Regions from separate parts of the Nonomuraea sp. NPDC052116 genome, predicted to be linked through region 1. Evidence: predicted binding sites of a transcription regulator. Region 1 holds the regulator's gene; the other holds the start of a gene.

Region 1 (7,423 bases):
GGCGCGCCGGTGACGACGACCTCGCCGCCCCGGCCGGTGAAGTCGTCCAGGTACGCGGGCAGCAGCAGCCGGAAGTCGACCGCGTGGAACGGCTCGGAGATCCTGGCCAGGAACTCCAGCGGCGGATCCCCCTTGATCGAGAGCCTGGCGGATCCCATCAGGCATGCGGGATCCCGGTAGTGCTCGCTGCCCAGCTCCCGTTCCCGCGCCAGGGTGTGCCCCATCCTGGCCACCGTGTTGGGCAGCCGCCCCGAGCGCAGGGAACCGGCGTCCCGCTCGCTGTAGAGCGTGGCCTCGACGCCGAGCTGCTGCAGGCGCAGGGCGAGGGTCAGCCCCGAGATTCCCGCGCCCACGATGCCGATGCCCGCCATGTGCAGCAGTGAACCTCTCAGGGGTTGCGGTTCGATAGCACCCTCGAACAACGGGCAAACTGAAGGGGTGCCATCCACCCTGCCTGACGGCGATCCCGCGCCCACCTCGGGCGAGCTGCCCGACAGCGCCCTGACGGGCCTCGGCGAGCGTCCGTTCGGCTTCTACGTGCACGTGCCGTTCTGCGTGACCCGCTGCGGCTACTGCGACTTCAACACCTACACCGCCGCCGAGCTGGGCCCCGGCGCCTCGCACCGGGACTACGCGGACACGGTCGTCGAGGAGATCCGCCTCGCCCGCCGCGTCCTGGGCCCGGCCGAGCTGCCGGTGGAGACGGTGTTCTTCGGCGGTGGCACGCCCACGCTGCTCCCCCCGGAAGACCTGGCCAGGATCCTGGCCGCGATCGACTCGGAGTTCGGGCTGAGCGCGGGGGCCGAGGTGACCACGGAGGCCAACCCCGAGTCCGTCGACCCGGCCTACCTCGACAAGCTTCGCCAGGGCGGCTTCAACCGGATCAGCTTCGGCATGCAGAGCGTGGCCGAGCACGTGCTCCAGGTGCTCGACCGCCGGCACACTCCCGGCAGGGCGGCGGCGGCCGTCAAGGAGGCTAGGCAGGCCGGGTTCGAGCACGTCAACCTCGACCTGATCTACAGCACGCCCGGCGAGTCCGACGACGACTGGCGGGCCTCGCTGGCCGCCGCGATCGAGGCCGGGCCCGACCACGTGTCGGCGTACTCGCTGATCGTCGAGGAGGGCACCAGGCTGGCGGCCAGGATCCGGCGCGGCGAGCTGCCCATGCCCGACGACGACGTGGCCGCCGACCGCTACCTGATCGCCGACGAGCTGCTGTCCCAGGCCGGGTTCGACTGGTACGAGGTGTCCAACTGGGCCACGTCCGACCGGGCCCGCTGCCGCCACAACCTGCTCTACTGGACCGGCGGCGACTGGTGGGCCGCCGGACCCGGCGCCCACAGCCACGTCGGCGGCACCCGCTGGTGGAACGTCAAGCACCCTGCTGCCTACGCCCAGCGGCTGGCCGCGGGCACATCGCCCGCCCACGCGCGCGAGGTGCTCGGCGACGACGACCGGGCGGCCGAGCGGCTGATGCTGGAGCTGCGGCTTTCGTCCGGCTACCCGCTGGCCGAGGTGTCCCCGGACGCGCGCCCGGCCGTGGCGAGCGCGCTGGCGCGCGGCCTGCTGGAGCCCGGGCCGTTCAGGTCGGGCCTCATGGTGCTCACGCTCCAGGGGCGGCTGCTGGCCGACGCGCTGATCAGGGATCTGCTGGTCTAGGTGATCAGGCGGACGGCGAACGGGTAGCGGTACCTCTCGCCCTTGCTGGTGGCCATGGCGGCCTGGATGTGGAAGATCAGGGACAGGATCCAGACGACCGGCAGCAGGAGCAGGCCGATGAAGATGATCGTCAGGATGCCCGAGATGACGTAGCCGATGAACATCGTGATCTGGAAGTTGAGCGCCTCCGCCGCCTGATCCCTGACGTAGGGGGACTCGTCCTTCTTCATCAGGTAGATGATCATCGGGCCGACCCAGGAGACCACCAGGCCGAGCAGGTGCGAGAGCATCGCCATGGTGGTGTCGTCGGTGCCCGGGCGGGGGCCGAACCTGCCGGGGACGTACGGCTCGCCGGGCGCGCCGTAGCCGTAGCCGTAGCCGGGCGGCTGCGGCGCGGAGCCGTAACCGGGCGGGGGAGGGCCGTAACCCGGGGACTGCTGGCCATAACCGGGCTGGCCGTAGCCCGGTTGTCCGTAGCCGGGCTGGCCGTGACCAGGCTGGCCGTAGCCGGGTTGCCCGTACGCCGGTTGGCCGTAGCCGGGCTGGGATCCTGGCTGCTGGCCGTACCCCGGCTGGCCGTAATGGGGCTCGGAGCCGGGCTGCTGTCCGTAAACGCCGGGCTGTGACCCGGGCTGCTGGGGGCCGGAGCCCTGGCTGGGCGGGATGCTCGACGGGGGGACGAAGCGGGTGGCGTCGTCGTCCGGCGGCGGTTGCGGCGGGTCCTGGCTCATGATGCCTCCGTAACGAAGTCGATCAGTTCCTCGACCCGGCCGAGCAGTTCCGGCTCCAGGTCTGTGTACGTGGAGACGGCCCCGAGGATCCGCCGCCACGCCTCCGCGGGCTCCATGCGCCAGCCCAGGGCCGCGATGACGCCCTCTTTCCACGGCACTCCGCGCGGCACCGCGGGCCAGGCGGGAATGCGCAGCACGGACGGCTTGACCGCCTGCCAGATGTCGATGTACGGATGCCCCACGACGAGCACGTCCGGCGAGGTGATCTCGGCCGCGATCCTGCTCTCCTTGGAGCCCGGCACGAGGTGGTCCACCAGCACCCCCAGCCGGCGCTCCGGCTCCGGGCCGAACTCCGCCACGATGGCCGGCAGATGGTCCACGCCCTCCAGGTATTCGACCACGACCCCCTCGACCCGCAGGTCATGGCCCCAGATCTTCTCCACCAGGGCGGCGTCGTGCACGCCCTCCACGTAGATGCGACTCTCCCGGGCGACCCTCGCCCGCAGCCCCTCCACGGCGATCGAGCCCGACGCGCTGCGCCTGGGTCCCGCAGGGGCCGCCGACGGGCGTACCAGCGTCACGGGCTTGCCCTCCAGCAGGAACGCGGCGGGCGCGAGCGGGAACAGCCGGCGCTTGCCGAACCGGTCTTCGAGCGTGACGGCCTCCTTGTCACAGGCCACCACCGCGCCGCAGAAGCCGCTGTCGGCGTCCTCCACGACGAGGTCCAGCTCGGCCGCCACTTTCGGGATCTTGCCCTTGCCCGGCCGCCGCCAATTCCCCGCCAGCACATCGCCCTCGTACACACGGGGACCGTAGCAAATCACCCGCCGACCGCAAGGCGCTTGCGCGCGCCGCTGCGGCGGACCAGCACGATGATGGTGCCGGCGATGGCGATGAGCAGTCCCGCCCCGGGGATCAGGATGAGCGCCATGACCCCGCCGGCGATGCCGCCCGCGGCCGCGGTCAGCTCGCGGCCCACGCCGTACCGCACGTCGGCCTGCTCCTGGGTGGTGCAGGACAGCTGGTAGTCGCCCCTGGTGGGCGCGTTGATCACGAGGATCTGCTCCCACTTGACGGACCCGGACGTGACCGTCTGCGTGCCGGTGGTCTTGGCGAGCCTGGCTCCGTTGGTGATCTGGCACTCGTAGTGGACGGCGGTGTCGCTGGATAGGTAGACGGCGGGTTTGTTCGCCGGGTCGATCGGCACCGTCACGGTTTCGCCGGACGCGAACGTCCTGGTGGGGGCTATGTTGCTGACGCTGCTGACGATGCCCGTGGCGAACAGGACGACGCCTGCGATGGTGCAGACCACGGCGATGCCCCAGACGAGCCCGATCCACCAAAGTCGCGGTTTGATGGCTTTCGAGTCGATTCGTGCGGGGAATTGGGGTTGTTGGCCGTACTGTCCGTACTGAGGAGGTGGGCCGTATTGGGGCAGCGGGCCGTACTGAGGCGGAGGCCCGTACTGCGGCGGCGGCCCGTACTGGGGCGGTGGCTGGCCGTAGCCGGGCTGAGACCCGGGCTGAGGGCCGTAGCCGGGCTGGGACCCGGGCTGGGGGCCGTAACCCGGCTGGGAGCCGGGCTGGGGCCCATACGGCGGAGGCGGGGAGTTGTCGCTCATGTCGGCAAGTGTGGTACTTGCCCCTTGTAAGAAGCTAGGAGCCTGGTTGCGACCTTGTGTTATCGCACCTTGTGGATGAGAGCCGTACACTTGGCACTCAGGAATGCAGAGTGCTAGATGGTTGCGTTCCCTGGATGTCAGAGGCAGGAGGTGAGCACGTGCTCGACGATCGGAAGCTGGCGGTGCTCCGCGCCATTGTCGAAGACTACGTGTCCACCAACGAACCGGTGGGCTCCAAGGCGCTCGCCGAGCGCCACAACCTGAAAGTCTCCCCGGCGACGGTCAGGAACGACATGGCCGCGCTGGAGGAGGAGGGCTACATCACCCAACCCCACACCAGCGCCGGCCGCGTGCCGACCGACAAGGGCTATCGGCTGTTCGTCGACCGGCTCTCGCAGGTCAAGCCCCTGTCCGGGGCCGAGCGCAGGGCCATCGAGACGTTCCTGGCCGGTGCGGTCGACCTCGACGACGTGGTCACCCGCACGGTCCGGCTGCTCGCGCAGCTGACCAGGCAGGTGGCGGTGGTGCAATACCCGACGCTGACGCGTTCGACGGTCAGGCACGTCGAGCTGGTGCCGCTGAACGACCGGCGGGTCATGCTCGTGCTGATCACCAACACCGGCCGCGTCGAGCAGCGCGTCATCGAGCTGCCCGAGGTGGTGGAGGACACCCGCATCGCCCACCTGCGCGCGGTCCTCAACGCCTGCCTCGACGGCTGCGGCCTGAGCAACGTGCCCGAGCTGGTCGCCGACCTGCCCGAGCGGCTCCCTCTCGAAGACCGCCCGGTGGTGGCGACGATCCTGTCGGTGCTGCTGGAGACGCTGGTCGAGCGGCACGACGAGAAGATCGTGTTCGCCGGCGCGGCCAACCTCGCGGGCGCCGACTTCTCGATCGGCCTGCGCGACGTGCTCGAGGCGCTGGAGGAGCAGGTCGTGCTCATGAGGCTGCTCGGCGAGACATCCGCAGACACACCGTCCGCGCTCACCGTGCGCATCGGCTCCGAAAACCCCTATCTGCGGGGGACATCCATAGTCGCGACCGGATACGGTTCAGGCGACAACCAACTGGCCCGGCTCGGGGTGTTGGGGCCCACGAGGATGGACTACCCAGTGACGATGGGAGCCGTGCGCGCGGTGGCACGCTACGTCAGCCAGATCCTGGCTGCATCATAAGAGGTCGATAAGTGGCAAACAGCGACTATTACGCCACCCTCGGGGTGCGCCGTGACGCCAGTCAGGACGAGATCAAGAAGGCTTATCGCCGACTTGCCCGCGAGCTGCATCCCGACGTGAACCCCGATCCTGAGACCCAGGAGCGGTTCAAGGAGATCACGCAGGCCTACGAGGTGCTGTCCGACCCGAACAAGCGCCAGATGTACGACCTGGGTGGCGACCCCTTCGGCGGCGCCGGAGCAGGCGCGGGCGCCGGCGGCTTCGGAGCGGGCTTCCCCTTCAGCGACATCATGGACGCGTTCTTCGGCACCGCGGCCGGCGCCAGGGGGCCGCGCTCGCGTGCCCGCAGGGGACGCAACGCCACCATCCGGGTCGAGCTCGACCTGCGCGAGACGGCGTTCGGCACCACGCGTGAGCTGGTCGTCGACACGGCCGTGCTCTGCGAGGTCTGCCACGGGGCCGGCACGGCGGCCGGCACCCACCCCGACACCTGCGACATGTGCAACGGGCGCGGCGAGATCTCCCAGGTCACCCGCTCGTTCCTGGGCCAGGTCATGACCTCGCGGCCGTGCCCGCAGTGCGGCGGTTTCGGCACCATCATCCGCCACCCCTGCCAGGAGTGCTCCGGCGACGGCCGGGTGCGCACCCGCCGTACGATCAAGGTCCGCATCCCCGCGGGCGTCGAGGACGGCACCCACATCCAGCTCGCCGGCGAGGGTGAGGTCGGCCCCGGCGGCGGCCCGCCCGGAGACCTGTTCCTCGAGATCGTCGAGCGTGCCCACGAGATCTTCGAGCGGCGCGGCGACGACCTCCACTGCACCGTGCAGATCCCGATGACGGCGGCCGCGCTCGGCACCATCCTGGCGGTCGAGACGCTCGACGGCTCGGAGGAGGTCGACGTCCGCCCCGGCACGCAGTCGGGCCAGGTCATCACCATGTTCGGGCGGGGCGTGCAGCGGCTCAACGAGTCCGGCCGCGGCGACCTGCTGATCCACGTCAACGTCGAGACCCCGACCCGCCTCGAGCCCGCGCAGGAGGAGCTGCTGCGCGAGCTGGCCAAGCAGCGGGGCGAGGAGCGGCCGCCGGGCAAGTTCGCGCCCGGTCAGCAGGGCTTCTTCTCGCGGCTGCGCGACGCCTTCAACGGCAGGTGACGTGACCGTCCCGGTGTTCCTGTCGCAGGAGCTGGACGGCCCCGAGCTGACGCTCGGCGGCCCGGAGGGGCGCCACGCGGCCTCCGTGCGGCGCCTGCGGGCCGGTGAGCGGATCGATCTGACGGACGGCGCCGGCGCGGTCGCCGAGTGCGTCGTACGCGAGGTCCTCAAGGACGCGCTGAGGCTCGACGTCCTGCGCCGCTACGAGGTCGAGCCGCCGCGGCCGCGGCTGGTCGTCGTCCAGGGGCTGCCCAAGGGCGACCGGGGCGAGCTGGCCGTCGAGATGATGACCGAGGCGGGCGTGGACGTCATCGTGCCCTGGGCCGCCTCGCGCAGCATCACCCAGTGGAAGGGCGACAAGGTCGCCAAGGGGCTGCACAAGTGGCGCTCGACGGCTCGTGAGGCGGGCAAGCAGGCCCGCAGGTTCCACCTTCCCGAGGTGACGGAGCCCGCCACCACCGCGCAGGTCGACAAACTGCTGGCTGGCGCGGCGCTGGGGCTGGTGCTGCACGAGGAGGCGGCCGAGCCGCTGTCCGGCGTGGCGCTGCCCGCGTCGGGCGACATCGTGGTGGTCGTGGGGCCCGAAGGGGGCGTCTCGGACGACGAACTGGCCGGGTTCCGGGCGGCAGGGGCGGTGTCCGTGCTGCTGGGGCCCACGGTGCTGCGTACGTCCACGGCAGGGGTGGCGGCGGCCTCGGTGCTGCTCACGCGTACCGGACGCTGGTAGGGCCTTTCAGGGCGTCGTGTGAGAGGCGTCCACCAACGGGCTGGTCACGTCGGTCGGACTGTCGGTGATGTCGTCGGGCGGGCACTCGTCGGCCGGGCACGTCGTGGGCTGCAGGGTCTCCTCCACCGATGACGACGGCGTCGGGGTCGGCGAGACCGTGGGGCAGTCGGACGGCGGCTCGGCCTGCTCGGCCAGGGGCGACGGGCACTCGGTCGTCGTGGGAGTGGGGGTCGGCGAGGGCCTGGTGGTCGATTCGGCCCTCTTCGTGGGCCGGGGCGTCGGGCTCTTGGAGGGGATCTCGGGGATCCCCACCGGGTGCTGGTCGTGGCTGGTCGGCTGCCTGGGCGGCGGCTCCTGGGAGC
Region 2 (7,423 bases), on a different contig from region 1:
GAGGCGTTCGACAAGGTCGCGCGGGTGCTGGGGCTGCCGTTCCCCGGTGGGCCGCACATCGACCGGGCCGCGCGCGATGGCTCGGGCGCGGCGATCACGTTCCCGCGCGGCAAGATCGACGACGGGACGCTCGACTTCTCCTTCTCCGGGCTCAAGACGGCCGTGGCGCGCTGGGTCGAGGCCCGCGAGGCGTCCGGGCAGTCGATCCACGTGCCCGACGTGGCCGCCTCGTTCCAGGAGGCCGTGGTCGACGTGCTGACCCGCAAGGCACTTCAGGCGTGCCGGAAGTACGACGTGCACGACCTGCTGATCGGGGGCGGCGTGGCGGCCAACTCGCGGCTGCGCGCGCTGGCCCAGGAGCGGTGCGACGCGGCCGGCGTACGGCTGCGCGTGCCCCGCCCCGGGCTGTGCACCGACAACGGCGCGATGGTCGCCGCCCTGGGCTCCAACCTGGTCGCGGCCGGGATCACGCCGTCGACGCTGGAGATCCCCGCCGACTCCTCGCTGCCGATCACGACCGTTCACGTGTGAGGGCCGTGCCGTCATCGACGGCACGGCCCCTGAGGTGAGTCCTAGTCCTTGGCCCTGGTGGGGCGCAGGAGGGCCTCGGCCAGGGCCAGCATGGTCTCCTCCAGGGCGCCCAGGCGCTTGGTGAGGTCGTCGGTCGCGGGCTGGACGATGCCGGTGACCGTCTCCGTGAGCTGGTCGCGGTCGGGACGCGCCGTGACGAGCTCGGTGAGCGCGCTCGCGGCGGCGGTCAGGCGCTCGGCCTGGTCTCCGGCGTGCGCCTGGAGCAGCTCGCTCTGGCCCGCCAGGGCCTCGGGGAGGCGGCCCACGCGCTCGCTGACGGTCTCGATGCGGTCGTCGACGGACTCCAGGTGCGCGCTGGCCTGCTCGGCGCGCGTGGCCAGGCCGTTGAGGTGGGTGTCGAGCCCGTTGAAGCGGGTGTCGAGGCCGTCGAACCGGCTGCCCAGGTGCTCCTCGGCCTCGACCAGGCGCTCGTCGACGGAGTCGATCTGGGTGTCGAGCTTGTTGAAGCGGCCCTCGTTGCGCGTGGACAGCTCGCCGAGGCGCTGGTCCGAGGTGGCCATGCGCTCGTCGAGGGCGCCGAAACGGGCGTCGATGCGTACGTCGAGCGCGTCGAACCTGTCGTCGTGGCGCCCGAGGTGGCCGTCCACGGTGCCCAGCCGCTTGTCCACGCCGCCGAGCTGGTTGTCCACGGACAGGAGCCGCTTGTCGACGCCGGCCATCCTGCCGTCGAGGCCGTCGAGCCTGGTGTCGATGTCGGCCAGGCACTCGTCGGCCGACTCCAGGCGGCTGTCGAACCCCGTGAGCCGCGAGTCGAGCCCCGTGAGCCTGCCCTCGACCCGGTCGAGCCGGGCGTCCACGCCGCTGAGGCGGGCGCTCAGGCGCTGCTCGCTCTCGCCGAGCTGGATGGCGAGGTGTTGGTCGGTCTCGTCGAGCCTGGTGGCGAGGCGCAGCTCGACGTCGGACAGGCGGCTGCCGAGCTGCTCGTCGGACTCCTTGAGGCGGCTGGCCAGCCGCTCGTCCGCCTCGACGAGGCTGGTGGCCAGGCGCTGGTCGGTCTCGTCCATCCGGGCGGTCAGCCGCAGGCCGGTCTGGTCGATCCGGTCGGACAGCCGCTGGTCGGTCTCGTCGAGCCGGTCGGAGAGCCGCTCTTCGGTCTGGTCGAGGCGGTCGGACAGTCGCTGGTCGCTCTCGCCGAGGCGGACCGTCAGCTGCTGGTCCGTCTCGTCGAGCCGGGTCGTCAGTCGCCGGTCGGTCTCGTCAAGGCGGTCGGAGAGCCGCTGGTCGGTGTCGTCGAGGCGGGTCGTGAGGCGCTGGTCGGCCTCGACGAGCCGCGTGGTCAGCCGCTGGTCCGTCTCGTCCATCCGGACGGCGAGCTGCTTGTCCTGGGCGCTCAGCCGGGCGGTGAGGTGCTCCGACAGGTCGCCGACCGCGACCTCGACCCGGTCGGTGCGGGTGGTCAGGTCGGCCATCGACTTGTCGAGCCTGGTGAAGCGGCTCGCGGCGGCCTCCATGCTGCTGTTGAGCGTGGCCAGCGTGGCGGCGAAGTCGGACATCCCCTTCGTGAGGCCGTCCGTGCTGTCGAGCACCGTCTGCAGGCGGGTGAGCGCCTCGTCCACACCCTCGCCCATGGTGCCCAGGTCGGCCCGCAGGCCGGGCAGGTCGGCCACCGGGGCGACGCGGGCGTCCACGTCTCCGATCCGCTCCCCGACGGCGTCCACGTGGTCGCGTACCGCCTCGACGTGCTGAGCCAGCCCCTCCGCCCACATCGGCGGCTTGGCGGTGATGTCGTCGAGCCGCCCGCTGACCGCCTGCAGCGTGCCGCTGAGGCCGCCGAGCTCGCGCTCGCGCACCTCGCGCAGCAGCCACTCCATGCCTTCGAGCCGTTGGCGGATCTCGTCCAGCACCGCCCCCTGCGTGCGCTGCTCGTACACATGATCCTGCGAGGCGCGCGCCAGCAGGTCCCGCATCCTCTCGGAGATGCCGGACTGGCCTCCTGCCTGGAGAAGGGTGGTGTGGTTGGAATGGTCCACCGAAAGCTCCTTTGGCTCGCCGACGGTCTGCCGCGCAGCGGTGGGATATAGGTCGATTTTCAGATGAACGAGCGGGAACGCGGAAAACCGCAGGGGAGAACTCCCGTCCGCCAACCTTAGCCTCTCGATCAAGGTCCGTCAGGGGTGAAGTGAAAGATCGAGGTTAACGGCAGAATGACCGGTTCAGGCAGGTGGAGAGGTGTCGCAGATGATGACCGATGGCTTATCGATGATTCGGGTAAGGATGATAGTTGCCGATTTTTCGCCATTTAGGCGGAGATCTGAGCGGAGGCGCTCGATGTCGACGGCGGAGGCGCGCTTCTTGATGGTGACATTTCCGACTTGTCGCTCACGGAGGGCGGCGCGCAGCTTTTTCCCGGAAAAGGGGAGAACGTCCTCTACTTCATATCTGGCCGCCCATGGGGTGTCGATCGGGTCGTCACCGGTGATGTAGGCGATCATCGGGTCGAGCAGGCGTCCGTTCACGATTTCCGACACCTCGCCCACGAGGTGCGCCCGGATGGCCGCGCCGTCCGGCTCGTAGACGTACCTGCCGACCGGGCCGACGGCGGCCTCGGCGCCCGTGGCGGTCAGCGTGTGGCCGCCGGGCAGCAGGGTGGCGCGGCGGCCCGCTCCCTCCTGGCCGGTCCAGAGGGCGGCCTCCTTGACCTCGCCCTTGTACGAGACCCACTCGGCCTCGGCGCCTCCGGGGATGAACTCGTACGGGATGCCCGGGGCGACCTTGACGCACGCCCGGGAGGCTCTGGCGACCAGGTCGAGCACCACCGGCCAGGGCGGGGAGTAGGCAATGGGGTCGAACGTCCTGCCCCGGCTCGTCCGCCTGGCGGGGTCGGCGAAGAGCACGTCGTACTCCTCCGGCCGGACCTCGGCCGCGTCCCCCACGGACACCGTCACCCTGTCGGCCAGCCCGAGCGCGTCGGCGTTGGCCCTGGCCACGGCGACGGTCAGCGGGTCGGTGTCCACGGCGGCCACGGTGCAGCCGGCGCGGGCCAGCGCGAGGAAGTCGCCGCCGACGCCGCAGCAGGCGTCCACGACCCTCAGCCCACGCCTGAGCCCGCGCGGGGGCACGTCCGGTCCGTGCAGGGGTGCGTCCGCGACGCCGAGCTCGTGCGGGGGCGCGTCCGCCTGTGTCCCGGCGGTCAGGCGGCGGGCGCGGTGCTCGGCGACCTCCGTCCGCGTGGACTGCTCCAGGCCGTGCGGCGTGAAGTACATCCGCCCGGCGTCCTCGCCGAACTTGGCCCTGGCACGCTCCCGCAGCCCCGCCTGGGTGAGCGCCGCGGAGGTCAGCGCGGCGTCGTACGTCTTGCGCAGCCTCGTGGCGGCGGCCACCGGATCCGTGCCCACCAGCTCCACGGCCTCCGCGAGCGCGCGCTGCCCGCGCGGTGTCAGCAACTCGTCGAAGGCGTCAAGGTCCACATCACCCGACGTTAGTGCCACGTCCGACCCGGTCGGACCATGGGCGTACCGTATCCAGAGGGGGCGGATTCGGTCTGATCGCTCTCAGCAGACGCGTTCGTGTTGACTGTCAAGCCCCTCTTGCATATGTTTCCTGTTGGCACTCTCCCCTTGAGAGTGCCAACGTGCGACGAGGCAGGTCTGACACCCGCGACGGCAGGCCCAGCTGGTCGCCTCTTCTAGATCATTCAAATCTGAAGGGGAGGTCCGATCGTGACGACCGCCACCAAGGTTCCCGTTAAGCCGCTCGGCGACCGCATTGTGGTTCAGCCGCTTGAGGCCGAGCAGACCACCGCTTCCGGCCTGGTCATCCCGGACACCGCCAAGGAGAAGCCGCAAGAGGGCAAGGTCCTCGCGGTGGGCCCCGGCAACTGGGATGAGGACGGCGACAAGCGGATTCCGCTCGACGTCTCTGAGGGCGACATCGTCCTCTACAGCAAGTACGGCGGCACCGAGGTCAAGTACGGCGGCGAGGAGTACCTCGTGCTCTCCGCCCGCGACGTTCTCGCGATCATCGAGAAGTAAGCCGGATGTGTCGAGCCCCGGGCGCTCTTGAGGGCGGCCGGGGCTTTCGACGCTAGGAGAGGACTTTCAAACAATGGCGAAGATCCTGGAGTTCGACGAGGATGCCCGCCGCGCGCTCGAGCGCGGTGTGAACGCCCTCGCCGACGCCGTGAAGGTAACCCTCGGCCCGCGCGGCCGCAACGTCGTCATCGACAAGAAGTTCGGTGCGCCGACGATCACGAACGACGGTGTGACCATCGCTCGTGAGATCGAGCTGGAAGAGCGCTACGAAAACCTCGGCGCCCAGCTCGCCAAGGAAGTTGCCACCAAGACCAACGACATCGCGGGTGACGGCACCACCACCGCCACCGTGCTGGCCCAGGCCATGGTCCGCGAGGGCCTGCGCAACGTGGCCGCCGGCGCCTCGCCGCTGTCGCTCAAGCGCGGCATCGACAAGGCCGCCAAGGCGATCAGCGACAAGCTGCTCGACAGCGCCCGCGAGGTCGCCGACAAGAAGGAGATCGCCAACGTCGCGACGATCTCCGCCCAGGACGCGCAGATCGGCGACCTGATCGCCGAGGCGTTCGACAAGGTGGGCAAGGACGGTGTCCTCACCGTCGAAGAGTCCAACGCCATGGGCATGGAGCTCGAGTTCACCGAGGGCATGCAGTTCGACAAGGGCTACGTGTCGCAGTACATGGTGACCGACCCCGAGCGGATGGAGTCCGTCCTCGAGGACGCCTACATCCTGATCAACCAGGGCAAGATCGCCTCCATCGCGGACTTCCTGCCGCTGCTGGAGCAGATCGCCCAGACGAAGAAGCCGCTGCTCGTGATCGCCGAGGACGTCGAGGGCGAGGCCCTGGCCGTCCTGGTCACCAACAAGATCCGCGGCACCTTCACCTCCGTGGCCGTCAAGGCCCCGGGCTTCGGCGACCGCCGCAAGGCCATGCTGCAGGACATCGCCACCCTCACCGGTGGCCAGGTCGTCAGCGAGGAGGTCGGCCTCAAGCTGGAGCACGTCGGTCTCGAGGTGCTCGGCACGGCCCGCCGCGTCGTCGTCACGAAGGACAACACCACCATCGTCGACGGCGCCGGTGACCCGCAGGCCATCGAGGACCGCGTCAAGGAGATCAAGCTCGCCATCGAGCAGTCCGACTCCGACTGGGACCGCGAGAAGCTGCAGGAGCGCCTGGCCAAGCTCGCCGGCGGTGTGTGCGTGCTGCGCGTCGGCGCCGCCACCGAGGTGGAGCTGAAGGAGAAGAAGCACCGCCTCGAGGACGCGATCTCCGCGACGCGCGCCGCGATCGAGGAGGGCATCGTCTCCGGCGGTGGCTCCGCGCTGATCCACGTCTCCAAGACTCTCGACGACCTCGGCCTGACGGGCGACGAGGCCACGGGTGTCGGCGTCGTGCGCCGCGCCCTGGTCGAGCCGGCCCGCTGGATCGCCGAGAACGCCGGTCTCGAGGGCTACGTGGTGACGCACAAGGTCGCCGAGCTGGAGGCCGGTCACGGCCTCAACGCCGCGACCGGCGAATACGGCGACCTGATCGCGCAGGGCGTCATCGACCCGGTCAAGGTCACGCGTTCGGCCGTCCAGAACGCCGCGTCGATCGCGGGCATGCTCCTCACGACCGAGGCGCTCGTAGTGGACAAGCCCGAGGAGGAGGCCCCCGCCGCCGGCGCGGGCCACGGTCACGGCCACGGCCACTGACCCGGCTCTTCTCTCGCCACGGCCCGCACACCCGAAAGGGTTGCGGGCCGTTCGGCGTTCCTGGGGCGGTTCAGCGCAGGCCGATCGCGCTCTCCCAGAACCAGTTCCAGCGGATCTCGTCCCGGAAGCGGTTCACGCCCGCCTCGTACAGGACGCCGATCGCGCCGTTGCCGAGGAGCGCCATGTCGGAATATCCGGCGTGGTCGCCGTCGATCCTCACCCCCGCGTTGTTGGTGGAGCTGTCATAGTTCCGCCAGGTCGCGCCCTCATCGAAGGACGAGCGCACGTTCATGCCCACCGGGTTGTTGTCGGTCTTCGGCGTGGCGGGCGCGGAGAGCAGGATCCGGGTGTAGGGGGCCTTGTCCCGCTGGCGCAGCAGGGCCGGGTGGGTGGGCGGAGCGGTGACGGCGCCGTCGGCCCGGAAGTCGCCGTCGAACGACTCGCCTCCGTCCATGCTCACGCCCCGGGCCAGGCCGTGGACGGAGGTCTGGTCGTCGGGTACGGCGCCGTTGCGGGCGATCACGAGGACGCCGCCGTCGGTCCGCTCGACCAGGGTCTGCTCGCCCAGCTTCAGGACCGACTTGTCGTAGGTCGCGGTCGCACCGATCTGCCACGTCGCGCCGTGGTCGTCGCTGTAGATCAGCCGTACGCTCTGCGTGTCGCCCACGCTGAAGTAGACGGGCACCACCAGGCGGCCGTTGTGGGCCGGTTGGGTCAGCTGGATGCCGTGCCCCGGCCCCGTGGCGAACCAGTCCCCGGCGCCCGCGGGCGCCTTGATGACCCCCGACAGGTCCTTCGGGCTCGACCAGGTGACGCCGTCGTCCGTGCTGACCTGGACCTTCGGCGTACGCGGCGTCGTCTGGGACGCGGTCGGCTCCGAGGTCGTGAACAGGAACACCGGCCCGCCGGAGTCGGCGACCACGGTCGCGTTCCCCTGCAGGGCCGCTCCGGCCGTACTGGGCAGGACGACCCTGCTGGCCTCCCAGGTGACGCCGTCGTCGGTCGAGCGCCGCATGACGACGTCGAACGCGCCGTGGTCGGCGCAGTTGTTCTTGTTGCGGCGCTCGGCGAAGGCGAGCAGCACGTCGTTCCTGGTCTTCACGACCGCCGGCAGCCGGTAGCAGGTGGCCCCCTGGGATCCACTGGCGGGGATCGACTTCCACAGGGT

The links. The regulator HrcA, encoded in region 1, represses chaperone genes, less so after heat shock. The targets are predictions, from matches to a motif close to TTGGCACTCTCNNNNNGAGAGTGCCAA.
Region 2: a site for HrcA is predicted at 4,135-4,161, ahead of groES (co-chaperone GroES). Genes of this name have one in related genera too.

What each region holds. Positions count from the first base shown of each region.
Region 1 is NZ_JBFAWA010000002.1:223,668-231,090, reverse strand. Features, by position in the region: gene AB0L65_RS03960 (styrene monooxygenase/indole monooxygenase family protein) at 1-371, opposite strand, end outside; gene hemW (radical SAM family heme chaperone HemW) at 439-1,659, shown strand; gene AB0L65_RS03950 (DUF4870 domain-containing protein) at 1,656-2,390, opposite strand; gene AB0L65_RS03945 (DUF3097 domain-containing protein) at 2,387-3,193, opposite strand; gene AB0L65_RS03940 (hypothetical protein) at 3,211-4,011, opposite strand; gene hrcA (heat-inducible transcriptional repressor HrcA) at 4,170-5,183, shown strand; gene dnaJ (molecular chaperone DnaJ) at 5,195-6,334, shown strand; gene AB0L65_RS03925 (16S rRNA (uracil(1498)-N(3))-methyltransferase) at 6,336-7,061, shown strand; gene AB0L65_RS03920 (hypothetical protein) at 7,068-7,423, opposite strand, start outside.
Region 2 is NZ_JBFAWA010000005.1:406,761-414,183, reverse strand. Features, by position in the region: gene tsaD (tRNA (adenosine(37)-N6)-threonylcarbamoyltransferase complex transferase subunit TsaD) at 1-531, shown strand, start outside; gene AB0L65_RS12180 (hypothetical protein) at 573-2,561, opposite strand; gene AB0L65_RS12175 (methyltransferase domain-containing protein) at 2,745-3,998, opposite strand; gene groES (co-chaperone GroES) at 4,248-4,562, shown strand; gene groL (chaperonin GroEL) at 4,636-6,255, shown strand; gene AB0L65_RS12160 (sialidase family protein) at 6,326-7,423, opposite strand, start outside.